One region of the Arthrobacter sp. Y3221087 genome, then DNA from elsewhere that is predicted to be linked to it. Evidence: riboswitches for the same ligand, from Rfam matches in the RefSeq annotation. Region 1 holds a riboswitch; each other region holds the start of a gene.

Region 1 (5,962 bases):
CGTCGTCGTCCGCGGATCCAGCCCGCAGGCCTGCGCCCAAGCCCTGAGCCGGTTCCACCCCGCGGCACTGACGCCACCCGCCCAGGGTCAGCACCGCCGTCGCCACCCCGCACAGGAGCAGCAGGCCGCCGGCCAGCTCGGTGGGCGTCGGCACCTCCCCCAGCACAAGCCATGCGGCGGTCATCCCCACCACGGGGACCAGCAACGTAAACGGCACAACGGCCGACGACGGGTGGCTGGCCAGGAGCCGGTTCCAGATGCCGTAGCCCACCAGTGAGGCAAAGACGGCGGTATAGAGCGCGGTGAGGATGGTGGGCGCCTGGAGGGTGGCGAGCGTGGCGAGTACCGCGTCCGGGCCGTCCACGAGGAGCGAGAGCGCGGTGAGGGGTAACGGGACCACGGCGCCGGACCAGACCACCAGTCCCAGCCCGGAGGCTGCCTTCGCTTTCCGGGCGATGACGTTTCCCGCCGCCCAGGACAGGGCCGCAGCTAGCACGATCAGGAACGGCAGCAGGGGTGCAACGGCACTCCGGCCCGCGGCAACCACGGCGAGGCCCACCACGCCCAGGACGACGCCGGCCAGCTGCCTGCGGTTCGGCCGCTCACCAAGGAACGCGGCGGCGAGGAGGACGGTCAGCAGTACCTGGGCCTGCAAGACCAGGGAAGCCAGGCCGGCCGGCATCCCCAGCGCCATGGACAGGTAGAGGAGGCCGAACTGGCCCGCACTCATGAAGAGCCCGACGCCGATGATCGCCGTCCAGCTGACGTCCGGCTTCCTGATGAAGAAGATCCACGGCAGGACCACCAAAACGAAGCGCATGGCCACGAACAGGAGCGGGGGCACCTCCACGCCGCCCGGGTGCAGGCCGATGTCGATTGCCACGAAGTTCAGGCCCCACAGCACGGCCACCAGCACTGCAAGCAGGGAGTCCCGGAGATTCACGCTCCCTACTCTGCCAGAACCACCCGCCGGAACCGGGGCTAATGGGCGCGGGGCACCTTGAACTTGGTGATCCTGGCATCCTGCCCGTCCAGCTCCGCCCAGGGCTTTTCCGTCTCCAGTACGGTGAGTGCGCTGGTGGGGAAACGGGTGGCCGCGTCCATATAGGCGTCGTGGTCGGAATCGCGGGAGGCGAGGTGCATGGCCAGGTCCTGCACGCCCGGCAGGTGGGAAATCAGCATGAGCGTTGTCACGGTATCCGGCACGTGGTTGATGACAGAGAGCATGCGGAGGGCGGAGGCGGCATACAGGCCGTCCTCCAGCTTCGGCGTGGGTGCCTTGTCCCCCAGTTCCGAGCACACCCAGGTGCAGGTCTGGCGCGTGCGCAGGGCGCTGGAGCAGAGGATGAAGTCCGGGACGATGTTGTGCTTGAGCAGCCAGCGCCCGGCCAGCGGCGCCTCCCGGTGGCCGCGCTCCTCCAGCGGCCGCTCGTGGTCGGGCACACCGCCGGGCCAGTCCGCCTTGGCATGGCGCATGATCACAAGGCGGCGAAGATGGTGCTCACTCATGCCCCAAGCTTAACGAACAAGCACCCGCCCCAAACGGGACGGGTGCTGGTTGGAAGACCTGGGTCAGATCGAGTATTCAGGAGCGGCCCAGACCACTACTTCCGGGTGCTCGTAGAAGCGGTAGCCCTGTCCGCGGACGGTGCGGACCGTGTTGGCGAGGCGGCCCAGCTTGGAGCGGAGGCGGCGGATGTGGACGTCGATGGTGCGCTCGTTGGGCACTTCCTCGGCGTTCCGCCACAGGCCTTCGAGCAGTTCGTCGCGGCCCACGGTGCGGGTGCCGTTCTCCACCAGGTAGTTGAGGAGCTCGAACTCCTTGAACGTCAGGTTGAGCGATTCGCCGTCGAGGTGGACTTCGCGGCGGGCAAGGTCGATCAGCACGCCGGACGGGCGCGGCTCCTGCGGCTGCTGCGGACGGGGCGTCTCGGAGCGCTGGCGGGAGTTCACGGTGGGGTCGCCGAAGGTGGAACGGACGACGTCGAGCGCGGAACCGGGGGTGCCGGCCGGGGCAACGGCAACGGCTGCGTAGCTTTCGGCGCCGGTTACCAGGGACTGGGCGTAGGCGCGGATTTCCTGCGCAAGCTTGGCGATGGAGGTGCCGGCAGCTGCAGCGGTTTCCTCGTCGATGCCCATGTACAGGACGAACCCGCGGGCAACATTGTCATTGGCCACCGGGCGGACGGCGTTGGGTCCTGCCACCACGGGCGTGGGTGCCGTTACGGGAGCGGAGTCAGCCGTGGGAACGGCGCGGAGCTGCCCGTAGGAGTTGGGGTTGTAGCCCTGCGGCGCGTAGCCCTGGGCGGGAAAGCTGCTTCCGGAAGACGGCGAAATTGACGGGCGCGGGCCAAATCCGGGGCGGAGGCCGGAGGGCTGGCCTGCCTTGGCGGCGTTACGGACAGAGATGTGGACGTATCCGGATGCAACAGACATGGGATTGCTTACCTCAATGTGAATGGCCGCCATCGCGGCTCGAATGCTGGGTTTCCCCGCAATGCGAACTGGGGAGGGGCGCCCGACGCTGGGCTGGGGGGCGAATGCCTAAGAACTTCGATGGGTGGAGAAGGTCAGGCGTGCATTCGACAACAGCGCATGTCGGCAGCAGCTGATGTGCTGGGCCAATATTCTGCGGCTGCAGGTGCTGTTGAGTTCTTGTTCACATTGGAAGTGTGCAGCGTAACAATGGCAACTTGCAAGTAACAATGGATCGAATCGTCCGCATTGTGAGACGAAATGCTCTATTGTGGCGCAGATCACGATTCTGGCGGAAGCCAAAGAATAACATTCGTTATCCGATTTGCCGCCACGAATAGGGCTGTTGGCAGAATATTCTTCGCGAAAGGCGACTCCGCGAAGTTTTTTATTCAAGTGAGTGCGAATTGCCAAAATCGCCCCCTACTGCCCCGGCGCGTGTCCAGCGGCGCGCGGAGCAGGGAAGAAATTTTCCCGCAAGCCCGCGTTTATCGTCCCGCAGGCCCAGGATCAACTCCGCTCCCTGCACCTGGCCCACGCGTCCGGGCCGAATACCTCCCGGCCGCGAGCGCCGTATGTACGGTCGACTGGACTGTGACCACTGGATGCGATGCTCCCAAGTTCGACGGCTTGAACTGCCGCGCAGGCTCCGCCCGTCCACACCGGAGGTCCAGGCGCTGTTACTCATCGCGATGGACGCCGCCCAGGACCGCCCCGTTTGGGTGAAGAGGCCAGGCCTCGGCCGCGGAGGGAACCAGCGGACGGGACTTTTCCAACGCAATGAATAGCCAGGCCCACGAAGGGAAGGTCACGGCCGCATCACAGCCGGGCCAGACGCATGGCCCTCCACCTGCACTTGTGCGCCGACTGGCACAAGTCGACGCGCCGTCATCGTGATGTCCGTTACCTAAATGTGACTTAAGCGCTGAACTCCTGTAGCGTCGATTGGGTACGGTTCCCGTTCGGGCCGTATATCCGGATGACGCCAAGCTCTGCCACTTCCCGGATTCCGCTTGATCGAAGGCAGAGGCGGGGGACCCACCGTCCCGGGCATTGATTTGCCCTTGGGGTTAAGCCAGCACGTGATATTTCCGTGCGGCCGGATGCCCTCATCCGAACCCGACAGCTAACTCCGCAGGTGTGAGAGGCGATTCATCATGTTTACATTCCCGGCTAAACCGCGCCCGAAACAGGGTTCCGACAGCGATTTCCAGCGTCCGGAAGGCAAGAAGTTCACCCTCGGCAAGCGTGCCGCGGTCCTCGTAACGTCCGGTGCGCTGCTGGTAGGCCTCGGCGCCGCCGGCCAGGCGACGAATGCTTTTATTCCCGCGGCGTCCACCACAAGCACCACGGCGGCGGACTCCGATTCGCAGATGAGCATCGAGAAGAGCGAGATCCGGTCCAACCCGGCCGAGTCTCCCGCCCCCGCCGAAATCAACGTTGTTCCCCAGGCCGCCGAGCCGGCCCCCGCACCCGCGCCGGAGCCCGTCCCCGCGGCTGAGCCTGCTCCGGCACCCGAGCCCGCACCCGCACCGGAGCCCGCTCCGGCACCTGCACCCGAGCCGGCTCCCGTCGTCGCGGTCAATGACCCGGCAGGCGCGCAGGCCTACGCCGCCGGCCAGCTTGGTTCCTACGGCTGGGCCCAGGACCAGATGCAGTGCCTGGTGACGCTCTGGACCAAGGAATCCGACTGGACCACCACGGCCACCAACCCCAGCAGCGGTGCCTACGGCATCGTCCAGTCCCTGCCCGCCGAGAAGATGGCCAGCGCCGGTGCGGACTACCTCACCAACTACCGCACACAGATCAACTGGGGCCTGAACTACATCAAGGAGCGCTACCAGTCCCCCTGTGGCGCGCTGAACTTCCACTACGCCAACAACTGGTACTAAGCCGCTGCTGAATTTCCCCGGCCCTTCCGCTGTCCGTGCGTGAGGGCCGGGGATTTTTGGGCTTAAGAATCCCGTCCCGGGATGTACTGCACTGCCCACCTGTTGCCGTCCGGATCGGCGAAGTAGACGAAGTGGCCCCAGCCCTGCACGTCCACGTCGCTGACGTCCACGCCGTTCTCCTTGAGGTGGCGGTGCGCGGCTTCGATGTCGTTGACCACCAGCTGGAGGTTGGAACCGGTCCCCGGAGGGGCGTCCGTAAGTCCTTCACCAATGCAGATGGAGCAGGCCGAGCCCGGCGGAGTCAGCTGGACGAAGCGGATGGAGTCGGTGGGGCGCTGGTCGAAATCGGCGTTGAAGCCAACCTTGTTGACGTAAAAATCCTTGGCACGGTCCACATCGGACACAGGGACAAACACGAGTTCAAGTTTCCAGTCCATGGGCACAGGCTACGGCTGAGCCCATGGTCTTGGAAGGCTTGAACCTCAGCCGGCGATGCCGTACAGGCGGTCGCCCGCGTCCCCGAGCCCGGGAACAATGTAGGACTTGTCGTTCAACTTCTCGTCGATGGATGCCAGGACAATCGTCACGTTGGCGTCCGCGAGTTCCTCTTCCAGCTTGGCGAGGCCCTCAGGTGCGGCCAGCAGGCAGATGCAGGTGACGTCCGAGGCGCCGCGCTTGAACAAGAACTTGATAGCCTCGCGCAGGGTTCCGCCGGTGGCGAGCATGGGGTCCAGGACGAAGATCTGGCGGTCGGTGAGGTCTTCGGGAAGCCGTTCGGCGTAGGTGATGATGTCCAGGGTTTCTTCATCCCGGGCCATGCCGAGGAACCCCACTTCGGCGGTGGGGACGAGCTTGGTCATGCCCTCGAGCATGCCCAGGCCGGCGCGCAGGATGGGTACCACCAGCGGGGTGGGCTTGGTGAATGCGGTTCCCACGGTACTGCTGACGGGCGTTTCAATGGTGACGGGTTCGGTGCGGACTTCGCGGGTCGCCTCGTAGGCGAGGAGGGTCACCAGCTCTTCGGTCAACTGCCGGAACACCGGGGACGGGGTGTTTTTGTCCCTCAGGACGGTGAGCTTATGGGCGACGAGCGGGTGGTCCACAACGAGAGTTCGCATGCGTCAAAACTATCACCCGGCGTTGTCCTTCCCGTGCCCGCCGGGGCCGTCGTGATGCAGGGCATCAACCACCACATCCCGCACCACTGGATGCTCGAAATCGGGTGCCGGGCCCACGTGCTCCCGCCGCCTGATCATGTGGAACAGCCGGTGGGCAAGTATGACCATCAGCACCCACGCGAGGCCCAGCAGCCAGCCGGCCATCACGTCCGTGAGCCAGTGGTGCCCCAGGTATACCCGGCTCAATCCCATCGCGATGATGAAGATCACGCCCGTTGTGATGGCGGTGATGCGGACCCACAGCTTGAAGAAGTGCAGGCACAGGATATAGAGCAGCACGCCGATCACCACGGTGGTGTTCAGGGTATGGCCACTTGGAAAGGACGGCGTGGTTTCATACGGTGGCACGGCCTCCGTATGTTCGGGACGGGTCCGGCCCACCAGGCGCTTGCCGATCGTGGTTGCCGTGGTGGACAC
Region 2 (5,962 bases), on a different contig from region 1:
ATGCTCATGGCCAGCCGCCTGATCTATGGAATGGCAAGGCAGCAGGTCCTGCCGCGTCCCCTGGGCAAGGTCCTGCCCGTGCGCCGTACCCCGTGGGCGGGGATCGCCTTCTCGACCATCCTCGCGCTGGGACTCATCCTGTACGTGACCAGCGATCCCGCAAGCAACATCGTTGCGAACCTCTCGGGCACCACGGCCTTCCTGCTGCTGTGCGTCTTCACCGTGGTCAACGTGGCCTGCGTGGTGCTGCGGCGGAAGCGGGACCCGAACCGTAAGGTCTTCTTCACCTCGCCGGGGCAACTACCGCTGGTGGCAGCCCTGCTGTGTGCATTCCTCGCAGGACCATGGGTAGGCCGCAATATCATCCAGTACCAGGTAGCCGGCGGGCTGATGGCAATCGGCGTGATCCTATGGCTTGTCACCTGGCTGATCAACCGACGGACCAACCGCGGGGATAGGGTTAACCCATGACTACCGCTGCAGAATCAACGGTCATCCTCGAAAGCCGCTTCGCCAGCGAACTGCCAGACATGGCTGTTCCCTGGCAGGCGGAGGAAGCTCCGGAGCCCCGGCTCCTGGTCTTCAACGACGCCCTCGCGGAAGAGCTCGGGCTTGATGCCCCCTACCTTCGCAGCGCGGAGGGTGTGCGGTTGCTGCTGGGCAACCACGTGCCGGAGGGGGCGGCGCCGGTGGCCCAGGCCTACGCCGGGCACCAGTTCGGCGGATACTCACCCCTCCTGGGGGACGGGCGGGCCCTCCTGCTTGGCGAGATCCTGGACGCCAACGGCCGCCTGCGCGATATCCACCTCAAAGGCTCGGGCCGCACACCTTTTGCGCGTGCAGGTGACGGGCGTGCCGTCGTCGGGCCCATGCTCCGGGAATACCTCGTCAGTGAGGCAATGCACGCGCTGGGGATTCCCACCACCAGGTCTCTCGCCGTCGTCGGCACCGGACGCCTGGTGCGCCGGGACGAGATGCTGCCCGGGGCAGTCCTGGCCCGGGTGGCCAGCAGCCACCTGCGGGTGGGGAGTTTCCAGTATGCGCGGGCCACGGACAACCTCGAGCTGCTGCGCCGCCTGGCGGACCACGCCATCAGCCGGCATTACCCCGCCGCCGCTAAAGCTGAGAATCCGTATCTTGCGCTTTTCCGGGCGGTGGTGTCGGCCCAGGCCGCGCTGGTGGCGCAATGGATGCTGGTGGGCTTCGTCCACGGCGTGATGAACACGGACAACATGACCATTTCCGGCGAGACCATCGACTACGGGCCCTGTGCGTTCATGGACGATTTCAATCCCGCCGCCGTCTACAGCTCCATTGACGTGGGCGGGCGGTACGCCTACGCCAACCAGCCTGTTATTGCCGAATGGAACCTGGCGCGCCTCGCCGAGTCGATCCTTCCGCTGATCAACGAGGATCAGGAGCAGGCCGTCGCTCCCGCCGTGGAGGCGCTGGGCGAATTCCGCAGGCAGTACAGCGATGCTTGGTTCGACGGGATGAGGACCAAGCTGGGCCTGCCCGGCAGCCCCGCGGGAAGCCCTGAGGCCGAAGCGGCATCCGAACTGGTGGACGGGGTGGTTGCGATCCTGAAGGACGGCCCGGTGGACTACACGCGGTTCTTCCGCAACCTGGGCGAAGCAGCGCGTGGAAATGACAGGCCTGTCCGGGGCATGGTCATGGACCTGGCAGCATTCGACGCCTGGGCCGGGCGCTGGCGGTCCATGAAGCCGGATGCGGACCGGATGGACCGGGTGAATCCTGTGTACATTCCGCGCAACCATCTGGTGGAAGAGGCTCTCGCTGCGGCCACCGGCGGCGACCTGGAGCCGCTTACCAGGCTCCTTGAAGCAGTGGGCGCCCCTTACGAAGAGCGACCCGGGCTGGAACGTTACGCCGAAGGCGCGCCGGAAGACTTCGGCAAGTACATGACGTTCTGCGGCACGTGACAGGCTGAGCCGCAAAGTGGCGGCGGGGCCCCGGTGGCAACACGTTAAATACGACAAGGGCGGCAGCCGGGTCTTCCCGGCTGCCGCCCTTCTGTGCGCAGCTCTTGGTGCGGCTGCTTCAGTTGCGCGGGGTAACTACGCTACCCGGACGAAGGAAGCTCCGCCGAGCCAGCTGATGGAGTGGACTTCGGTCTTGTAGCCGTCCACGCCGCCGCTGACAACCTGGCCGTCGCCGGCGTAGACGCCCACGTGGCCTGCAGTGATCACCAGGTCGCCGGGGGCGGGGGTGCCCACGGTGGTGCCGTACTGGTAGAACTGGCCGGGAGCCAGGTCACCGACGGACTTGCCGACGGAGCGGAGGGCCTTCTCCACCATGGCGGTGCAGTCCTGCTGCACGCCCAGCTGGCCGTAGGCGGAAGCCAGGATGGCTGCACCGGTGCCGGTGCCGGTCGCGGCAGGTGCGGGAGCCGGGGCCGGAGCCGGGGCAACGGCCGCGGAGGCATAGTTCACGGTGGAGCCGGTGTTCGCCAGGGCAGGTGCGGCCGGGGCAGGAGCAGCGGCAGGTGCCACGTAGCCGGCGCCCGGAATGGTGATCTGGTCACCGGGGTAGATGATGGTGGAGATGTCCAGGCCGTTGGCGGCCAGCACATCGTTCAGGCTGACGCCGTGAGCGGCCGAGATGGCGCCCAGGGTGTCTCCGGAAACCACGGTGTAGACGTTGCCGGCGGCAGGGACTGCGGCAGCGGGGGCAGCCACTGCGGCTGCCGGAGCGCTGTACGCCTGGACGCTAGCGGTTTCGGTGGTATCCGGGCCGGTCACGCCTGCATGGGCGGGAGCTCCAACACCGAACGCAATGCCGGACGCAGCGGCAACTGCGAGCACCGGACGGCTGAGCGTCCGTGCCTGGGACTTTGCGGAAGCAGCCAAGCCCTGGAGCGCGATTGAGCGGGCCGGAGTCGCGCGGTGACGGGCGGTAGGGAAATTTTTTGACACGTGTGATCGCCTCTCCCATGCCTGCGGGGTGAGCTGTCGGGTTCGGGTTGGAGATACCCGGCCGAAGGCAACCGCCCACAATGGACGGAGGCGCTATCGACTTAACCCCAAGGCCGTAACGGCCGTGGAAACTTGGTTCCCCCGTCCCTGCCAGCTGGAAAGCGGTTGAATCCCGGGTCAGTGGCAGGGCTCGGCATACTGATGGGAATGTCCCGTTTGGGAGGGACACCTGAAGACCATAACCCGACCGCGGAGCAATTGTCACGTTTGGGTAACATACGAGGCGCTTCTATCGTATTAAGCAATCGTATGGAGGTACTAGCACACCTTTCTGACCTCGCGTGATATTTGGCAGCTGGCGTGGCTTGTTATTCATGTCACAAATCTATAAAGGTAGCGGGGGGAGGCTGTCCAACCCTCAACCTCGTGTTGAAACCCGCTAAGCTTCGGAGCTATGCGCCTGACCGGAAGCATGTTCAAGCCCCCGTTGCTGGCAGGGCTGCTGGCACTTGCCCTCGCCGGCCCCGCTGCCGTGCTTCCGGCGGCCGCGGATGAGCCTCCGCCGGGCGGGTACCCATCGTGGGAAGACGTTCAGAAGGCGCAGCAGTCTGAAGCCCGGAAGGCGGCCGAGATCGAGAACATCACGGGCCTGCTTCAAGGCCTGCGGTCCGAGTCCGAAGCGCTCGGGACGGCCGCCGTGGCCTCCGCAGCCGACTATGCACTGGCGGATGCCGCCCTGCAGGCCGCAACGGCCAGGGTGGATGCCCTCGCAGGCCGGGCTGCCCAGGCGGACGCGGAGTTGCAGCGGCATCAACAGGCCGTTGGTGCGCTGGCCGCCAGATCGTACAAGACCGGCGGAACCACCATGGGATTCTTTGTGGCACTGGAAGCTCTGGAGAACAACAGCATCCACGGGCTCAACGTCGTTGAGGTGGTGGGAGCCAAGACCGCGGATTTGGTCAGCCGGGCGGAGGCCGCCGGCAAAGCCACCGCTGCGCTGGGGGAGCAGGAAAAGACCGCCAGGGCGGAGCGCGAACGCCTGTCCGGAGAGGCGAAGGCCAAGCTGGACACTGCCCGTTCCGCCCAGGACGCGGTGGCCCGCCAGGTCGCCGAAGAGCAGCGGCGCAGCGGAGAGCTGACCGCGCAGCTGGCGTCCCTCAAGGGCACGACGGCGGCGCTCGAGGGCGAATACCGGCAAGGCCAGGCGGCGCTTGCAGCCTATGAGGCGGCCCAGGCTGCTAAACGAGCCGCTGCCGAGGAGCAGGCCCGCCGGCAGGCAGCTGCAGATGCTGCTCCTGCCGGTGCTCAAAGACCTCCCGCTCCGGCAAACCCGGTCCCGGCAGCGCCGGTGCCAGCGAATCCCGCGCCGCTAAATCCGGCCCCGGTAAATCCTGCTCCCGTGAACCCGGCGCCGGCGAACCCCGCCCCTCTTGCCCCGGCGCCTGCGATCCCCGGCCCGCCCGCCGTCGTCGTGCCCTCCGTTCCAGGCGGCTCCGTCAACGATCCCGCTGCGGCCAAGAGCTACGCCTCCGGCCGCCTTGCAGCCTACGGCTGGGGCCAGGACCAGTTCCTGTGCCTCGCCCAGCTCTGGACCAAGGAATCAAACTGGCTGACCACCGCCACCAACCCCTACTCCGGGGCCTATGGGATTCCGCAGGCCCTGCCGCCCGGCAAGCTGGGAAGCGCCGGCAGCGACTGGCTTACCAGCTACCGTACGCAGATCGAGTGGGGGCTCGGGTATATCCGGGACCGCTACCGTACACCCTGCGCGGCGTGGGACCATTCCGTAGCCAGGAACTGGTACTGAGAGGCGCGCTAGGCTTTCTCCATGCCAGATTTTGAGCGGTTCCGGGTGCTGCTCGAGGAGGAGCGGAAGCGGAAGGCTGCGCTGCTTCCGGACCTTCGCGCGGACATCGCCTCGGCCAGTTCGGCCCGGCTCAATTCAAACGTCGACGACGAACACGATCCCGAGGGCGCCACGATCGCTTTCGAGCTGTCCCAGGCGGCCGCACTCCTGAAGCAGAGCGCCGCCGGCCTGGACCAGGTGGAGGCCGCCCTCGCCCGGCTGGACGCCGGAACCTATGGCACCTGCGCCGTCTGCGGCGAAGCCATTGCCGAGGGCAGGCTGGAAGCCCGGCCATGGACCGCGTTCTGCATCAACCACGCCGCGGCAGGCCGGCAGTGACGGCGGGGCCGGACATTGTTGCCGCGGCGGCGGAATTCATCGACCGTACACTGCAGAACGAGGGCTCCTGGTACCGCGCGGACGACGTCGCCACCCGGCTGGGCGGGGTCCTCGCCTCTTACGGAGCCTCCATAGGCGCTGTCCGGGGAACCGTCCGTGATGCGCGGCGGAAATTCAAAGCCCTGGACCACGATGCCGCCGTCCAGCTGGCCTCAGTCCTCTGGGGCCGGCCTAAACCTGGCGCAAGGCCGGTCTTCGAGCGGCGGCTGGCTGCCGTGGTGCTGCTCCAAGCCAAGTCCGGATGGCTGCGCCACTCGGACCTGACCCGGATCGAAGGGTTCCTCCGCTCCGCCTCCACAGCGGAACTGGAGGGCCCCCTCGTGGCCGATGTGGTGGCGCCGCTGCTTGCCGGGCTGCCGGAGCGCGATAGGCAGCGCGCCGATGTGGTGCTGGCGCGGTGGGCCCAGGACCCGCACACCAGCCTGCGCCAGGCTGCAGCAGTACTTGGGCAGCCGCCAGGCGCCGGCTTCCCGCCCGGTCCCAACACCCCCCGACAAGGAGACACCCATGAACGATCCCTATGACCTTGAACGCTTCGTCGCTGCACAGGACAGCGGCGGGACATATGAGCAGGCCTTGTCCGAACTGCAGCTGGGCAGCAAGAGCGGCCACTGGATGTGGTTCATCTTTCCGCAGATCGCCGGGCTGGGGCAGAGCGCCACCTCGCGGAAGTATGCCATCAGGTCACTGGACGAGGCCCGGGGATACCTCGAGCACGACGTGCTGGGCCCGCGCCTGCTGGAGTGCGCACAGGCGCTGACCAACCACGCCGGGCGCACGG
Region 3 (5,962 bases), on a different contig from region 1:
CGTGCACGGCTTTTTTTAGCCCAGCCGTGCGGTAAAAACCCGCCAGCGGCTGGGCCCTGCCTTGGGGAGTGCCATCGTCAGATGCGGCCATAACCACGTCGGGCCTGCCGGCACCGCCGCCAGCCAGGTCCGCTGCCAGCGCAGAGGAGAGGCGGGCCACGGCGTCCGACACCAACGGCATGTCGCAGGCCAGCACCAGCGTGTACTCCGCTTCGCTGCCAGCCCTTGACAGCACCTCCAGCCCCGCAGCAATGGCGGCGGCGGGGCCTGCAAACTCTGGCTGCTCCCGGCAGGACAAAACGCCCTCCGGCAGGCGCCCCGGATCCGGACCGACCACCACAGTCCGGCGGGCACCGGACGCCGCATCAAGGGATCGTTCCAGCAAGGTGGCACCGCGGAAAAGCAGGTGCTGTTTCGGTACTCCGCCCAGCCGGGAGGACCGGCCTCCGGCGAGGATCAAGGCATCGAAATGCGGCATTGGCTCTTGCACCGTTCCAGCCTAGCCAGCGGCAGGCAGGGACGCACAAACAGGGAAGGACCGGTCAGGCAGCGCGCTCGGGCAGCAGGAAGGGGTCCCACGCGGGGGTGGGCTTCTCCAGCTCCTTGATCTGCCAGATGGTGCCGCGCGGAGGCTCCGGAACGAAGCGCAGCTTCCAGCCCATTTCCGCGGGCGTATGGTCACCCTTGGCGTTGTTGCAGCGGAGGCAGGCAGCCACCAGGTTTTCCCAGGAGTCGGCTCCGCCGCGTGATTTTGGGTGGACATGGTCGATCGTGTGCGCAGCCTTGCCGCAGTAGGCACACTTGTGCCCGTCCCGTCTCAGCACACCCCGCCGGCTGACGGCGGTGGCCTGGTTGTAGCGCGGGCGGATGTAGCGGTTGAGGAGGATCACCGAGGGACGGCCCAGTATTTCCTGTGGACCTACCACGGGGTCGTCCCCTTCGGCCACCACGCTCGCCTTGCCCGTGAGCACAAGCACCAGCGCCCGGCGGAAAGTGACAACCGCCAGCGGTTCATATCCAGCATTCAGAACGAGAGTGCGCATGCACGTACCTCTTCACGGCCGCACCCGTCAGGGGCACGAGGGCCGGCTGCCCTCGGCATGTCCGGGCTATGGATCGACACCACAAGAGTAAACACAGAAGCGCACTATCAGCTAATCGCCCTCGGGAAGGCATTTGATCCGTCCGCTGGCAGGCCATCTCCTGGAGCCCTCCGCACGGACCGGCCGCAGGCCCCGCCTGCTTCCCTTAAAAGGGAAAGGACCCCTGCTTTGTGGGCAGGGGTCCTTCCTCCATCGCCGGCCGTCGGGGGCGCCGGCCGGGGACGCGGGGACTAGTTGACGCGGATGAAAACCGGGCCGGAGCCAACGTTGGCGCTGAAGACCACCGTCTGGTTGCCGTTGTAGCCGCCGTGGACCGCCTGGCCGTTGCCTGCGTAGACAGCAATGTGCGCCATGCCGGCGCCGCCATCAGCGTAGTAGATCAGGTCGCCGGGCTGGGCTTCGGCAGCGCTCACCGTGCGGCCCAGTGACAGGTAGCCTGCAGGCCAGTCGTGGAAGTTGATGCCAACGGCCGCCAGGGAGTTGGTCACCAGCATGGTGCAGTCCTGCATGACACCCAGCTGGGCGTAGGCGGCGGACAGGATGGCTGCAGCCTTGCCGCTGGCGGAAGCCGGCGCGGCAGGAGCAGACGCAGCAGAAACCTTGGCGGTGACCTTCGGAGCGGGAGCGGTCTGGGCAACCGGGGCAGGGGCCGCCGGCGCGGCTTCCTCTACCACAACCTCGGGCTCTTCCACGACCACGGGCGCCGGCGTGGTGGTCACGGCAGGCTTCTCGTAGGTGATGGCGATGGTGGAAGCAGCGGAGATGGGAGCTTCGATGGCCGATTCAACTTCCAGGGCGGACGCCGGAGCGGAGTCACGCTGGATATTGGCGTCGGCGGCGTTGGCGGCGACGCCGCTGGTCAGCACCAGGCCGGAGGCCGCAGCGATCACGGCGGCCTGGCGACCTACGCCGCCGGCGTTGTCGCCCACAGCCTTGGCAATGACGGCGATCGAGCTGGTTTTGGTGACCTCGGCACGGTGCCGTGCGGTAGCACGAGTAGTCATCAGTTCTCTCTTTCGATTACCTCGGGGCCTGTGGGCAACCCGAGAGTTTTGGACGCGCCGGCATCTTGGGGGTACGTCGGCGCGCCCCGAACGGGGATGGTGGTTTAGCGAAAAAGTGCGGGCAAAGAAATAGTTCCCGGGGCCGAAGCCCCAAGAACTATTAGCCTGCGAGGGTGTAGAAGGAGGAGGTGCCGGTGGCGGCGACGGAGTGCAGCAGAGTGCCCTGGGAGGGGTTGAGTGCGCTGATCATCATGCCGTTGCCGACGTAGATGCCGACGTGTGCACCGCCGTTCTGCATCACCAGGTCACCCGGCTGGGGGGTGGAGGTGGGGGTCATGGCGGTCCATGCGTTCACGCGCGGGATGCTGATGCCGGCCTGGGCGTAAACCCACTGGGTGAAGCCCGAGCAATCCCAACCGGAGGTGGGGCTGGTGCCACCCCAGACGTAGGGGCTGCCAATGCCCGTGTAGGCGATGGCGGCGAGTCCGGTGGTGGCCGCAGAAGCGGCGGTCGCAACAACCTTTTCTGCCGCGGTTGACGCCGTTGACTCGGCGGAAGTGGCGGTCTCGTCCTCGTCGTCGGAGGTTGACTGCACGGTCACGCGTTCAACAACGGGAGCGGCGACGGTGGTGACCACCGGGCGCTCGAAGGAAACGGTGGCGGTAGGTGCTGCGGTGACTGCAAGTGCTGTCTGCGCGGAACCCGACTCGGTGGAAGCGGAGACACCGGCGGTGGTGTCCGCGGTGGCCGGCAGCCCCATGGCAAGGACAAGGCCGGAAGCGGCTGCAACAACAGCAGCCTGGCGACCCACTGTCCCGGCGTTGGCACTAACAGCCTTGGACACGGCGTCCAAAGGGTTGGTACGGACCGGTTGCGCACGGTGGCGCGCAGAATTATGGCGTGAAGACACGAAGGTAGCCTCTCCCAATGCCTGCGAGGTGAGCTGTCGGATTCGGATGGGAGTCACCCGGCCGCGCCGCTTCAAGGAAGCTTTGCGACTTAACCCCAAGGCCTTCCGTGAAGAAGGCCAAAATTGGTTCCCCCGCCCCTGCCAGACGATGAAATGCGAACGGACCTTGAGCGGTGGCAGAGTTAGGCAATCCGCACAAGAGCGTCAACTTCGGAAAAGTTGACGCGAGTTAGACGGTACAGGAGTTTTGACTGAATGTCACATTAAGGTCACGGCTGGTCACGGCAATTCGAGAGTCGGCAATCATTTGACTAGAGCCAGCCCGTCGGATCCACTACTTCGCCGTTGACCTGCACCTCAAAGTGCAGGTGGCATCCGGTGGAGGCTCCGGTGGTTCCGCTCAGTGCCACAACCTCGCCGCGCGAGACCGTCTGGCCCTCAGTCACATTGAAGGACGAGAGGTGGTTGTACGTGGTCTCCAGGCCGTTTCCGTGGTCGATCACCACGCGGTTGCCGCCGCCGAACTGGTGCCAGCCGACGAACGTCACGGTGCCGGTGGCAGCCGCGAGAACCGAGGTCCCGCACTGGGCAACGTAGTCCTGCCCGCGGTGGAAGTCGCCGGATCCACCCGTGATGGGGCTGACGCGGTAACCGAAGGGCGAGGCTGTGGTCAGCGACGCCAGCGGGGCGCCCAGGCTTCCGGTGGATGCGGCGCGGGAAACAGCGCCGGCGGACTGGGCGCTCAGGAGCTGCTTGAGCTTGCCGTCTGGATCCGCCTGGGTCACTACGGCCGAGCGGCTGAAGTCGATCTGCGCTCCGGCTTCGGCGGAGATAGCGGGCTGCGGGGTGACGGCGGCGGCCGCAACAGGCGCAATGCCCGTCTCGCCGGTGGCCATGACTGGGCTGGTGGCCGGAACAGTAACGGTGAGCACCAGGCCGGTGGCGGCGAGTGCCATGCCGGCCTTCTGGCCGATGCCGCTCGCCGAGGCGAACTCGGTGATCTGCCGGAACGGACCCCGACGGCGCCGCGCATCACGGTGGAGATCGCGGGGGCGCTCCGTGTGGATGACTTCGGCGACGCGCGGCGCCGAAGCGGGGCCAGCGGCGCGGCGGCGCCCCCTGGAGGTCTGCATGGACAAGAAGGATTCCTCTCTGGAAAGCCTGCGAAGTTAGCTGTCGGATTCGGGTCAGAGAGTGCAAAGACCCGGTCCGCCGTAAGCAAGCTTCGGCACAGAGATATCCGCTGAGGGATTCCTTCACTGGAAGAGGCTTGCTGCTGACGGACTTCACCCCAAGGCAGTCCCCCGCTGCCGCTTGTGGTTCCCCCGCCTCTGCCAGTTAGTGACTCGTGCTCCTGATCCGCTGGCAGAGCTCGGCTCCGGATCAGGTAACGCTTTTGTATCAACGCTTGGTTCAACTATAGGGGCTTAAGGCCCTAGGTAACAATTCCGTTATCTTGGCGTTACCGGCGTCACACCGGGCGGTCGGCCTTCCTAGCGAACGTGAACGAACACGTGCGCGGCAACCTCCGGCGGGAGTTCCAGAGCGCCTTCAATGCCGGGCACGCGGACCGAGATGTAGTCGCCCACACGTTCAAGAGTTACCGCGGCGCCTGGGCGGATGCCTCCCTCATCGAGCTGGGACAGCAGTTCCGGCTCCACCTGGATGGGCTCTGCCAGCCGGCTGACCGTGACCTCCGACGCAGGCCCGTAGGACTTCATGGCTTCCAGGAGGCTCGTCACCGTATCGCTGGAGGCAAGTGCGGGCTGGCCACCAAGTGCGGCAAGGCCCGGAATCGGATTGCCGTACGGCGATTCGGTGGGATGGTCCAGCATCTCGTAGATGCGCCGCTCCACCCGCTCGCTCATCACGTGCTCCCAGCGGCAGGCTTCGTCGTGCACATAAGCCCAGTCCAGCCCGATCACGTCGGCCAGGAGCCGCTCGGCCAGGCGATGCTTGCGCATGACCTCGGTGGCGCGCTTGCGGCCGACTTCAGTGAGCTCCAGGTGCCGGTCGCCGGAGACCACAACCAGGCCGTCGCGCTCCATCCTGCCGATGGTCTGGGACACCGTGGGACCCGAGTGGCGCAGGCGTTCCGCGATACGGGCCCGCAGGGCAACGATGTTCTCTTCTTCCAGTTCCAGAATGGTCCGAAGGTACATCTCCGTAGTGTCGATCAGATCCGTCATCCAGCTCAGCTCCTCGAGCGCAGTACCTTGCGTTGTCCCACCGTATCGCTGTTCACCGCGACGTAGTCCGTTGGCTAGCTTAGCCTATTTTGACTTAGTCCGAATAGTTGGAAGCCGCCCGGCAACCCGTCTCAGTGGCTGGACTATGACGGTCCCGGTTCCCGCCGAATCAGCTGTTCAGGCAGAATGGGAAAGGCCTTCGATGCAGTCATTGCCGACTGCGCGCCAGCGACCATCCACCCGTCCGGACCTAAGCGCGTCCACGCCGAAATTGGAGCCCCCGTGAGCGAACCAAGCATCACTATTCCTGCCGATCTCCTCCCCAAGGACGGGCGGTTCGGCGCCGGACCTTCAAAAGTCCGCCAGGAGCAGATTGATGCGCTGTCCGCCGCATCGAAGAACGTCCTGGGCACCTCGCACCGGCAGGCTCCGGTCAAGAACCTCGTCGGTTCAGTCCGCGAGGGCCTCAGCCAGTTCTTCCGCGCCCCGGAAGGATATGAAGTTGTCCTGGGCGTGGGCGGTTCCACGGCGTTCTGGGATGTTGCCAGCTTCGGCCTGGTGGAGCAGAAGGCCCAGCATTTGTCCTTCGGTGAGTTCGGTTCCAAGTTTGCGGCCGCCACCAACAAGGCACCGTTCCTGGACGCCTCCTCCATCATCAAGTCCGAGCCCGGCACCCGGCCGGTGGCGCAGGCAGAGGCCGGCGTGGACGTGTATGCCTGGCCGCAGAATGAGACCTCCACGGGCGTGTCCGCACCG

The links. A riboswitch is a leader RNA that binds a small molecule or an ion and turns the genes downstream of it on or off. The one in region 1 is predicted to bind cyclic di-AMP.
Region 2: it holds a riboswitch for cyclic di-AMP, as region 1 does, so the genes downstream of both, AC5RUO_RS08010 (LysM peptidoglycan-binding domain-containing protein) here and AC5RUO_RS13880 (aggregation-promoting factor C-terminal-like domain-containing protein) in region 1, are expected to answer to the same signal.
Region 3: it holds a riboswitch for cyclic di-AMP, as region 1 does, so the genes downstream of both, AC5RUO_RS17425 (C40 family peptidase) here and AC5RUO_RS13880 (aggregation-promoting factor C-terminal-like domain-containing protein) in region 1, are expected to answer to the same signal.

The regions. Positions count from the first base shown of each region.
Region 1 is NZ_JBNHFE010000004.1:80,739-86,700, forward strand. It holds gene AC5RUO_RS13860 (hypothetical protein) at 1-47, shown strand, start outside; gene AC5RUO_RS13865 (EamA family transporter) at 1-943, opposite strand, end outside; gene AC5RUO_RS13870 (SixA phosphatase family protein) at 982-1,509, opposite strand; gene AC5RUO_RS13875 (winged helix-turn-helix domain-containing protein) at 1,573-2,436, opposite strand; cyclic di-AMP (ydaO/yuaA leader) riboswitch at 3,468-3,627, shown strand; gene AC5RUO_RS13880 (aggregation-promoting factor C-terminal-like domain-containing protein) at 3,633-4,367, shown strand; gene AC5RUO_RS13885 (glyoxalase superfamily protein) at 4,430-4,804, opposite strand; gene upp (uracil phosphoribosyltransferase) at 4,850-5,485, opposite strand; gene AC5RUO_RS13895 (phosphatase PAP2 family protein) at 5,498-5,962, opposite strand, start outside.
Region 2 is NZ_JBNHFE010000001.1:1,678,121-1,684,082, forward strand. It holds gene AC5RUO_RS08000 (APC family permease) at 1-471, shown strand, start outside; gene AC5RUO_RS08005 (protein adenylyltransferase SelO) at 468-1,943, shown strand; gene AC5RUO_RS08010 (LysM peptidoglycan-binding domain-containing protein) at 2,079-2,936, opposite strand; cyclic di-AMP (ydaO/yuaA leader) riboswitch at 2,940-3,110, opposite strand; gene AC5RUO_RS08015 (aggregation-promoting factor C-terminal-like domain-containing protein) at 3,391-4,743, shown strand; gene AC5RUO_RS08020 (TraR/DksA family transcriptional regulator) at 4,765-5,121, shown strand; gene AC5RUO_RS08025 (DNA alkylation repair protein) at 5,118-5,705, shown strand; gene AC5RUO_RS08030 (DUF1810 domain-containing protein) at 5,689-5,962, shown strand, end outside.
Region 3 is NZ_JBNHFE010000007.1:121,176-127,137, forward strand. It holds gene mobA (molybdenum cofactor guanylyltransferase) at 1-490, opposite strand, end outside; gene AC5RUO_RS17415 (HNH endonuclease) at 543-1,043, opposite strand; gene AC5RUO_RS17420 (NlpC/P60 family protein) at 1,334-2,107, opposite strand; gene AC5RUO_RS17425 (C40 family peptidase) at 2,268-2,951, opposite strand; cyclic di-AMP (ydaO/yuaA leader) riboswitch at 3,022-3,200, opposite strand; gene AC5RUO_RS17430 (M23 family metallopeptidase) at 3,329-4,150, opposite strand; cyclic di-AMP (ydaO/yuaA leader) riboswitch at 4,161-4,380, opposite strand; gene AC5RUO_RS17435 (iron-dependent transcriptional repressor DtxR) at 4,511-5,206, opposite strand; gene serC (phosphoserine transaminase) at 5,489-5,962, shown strand, end outside.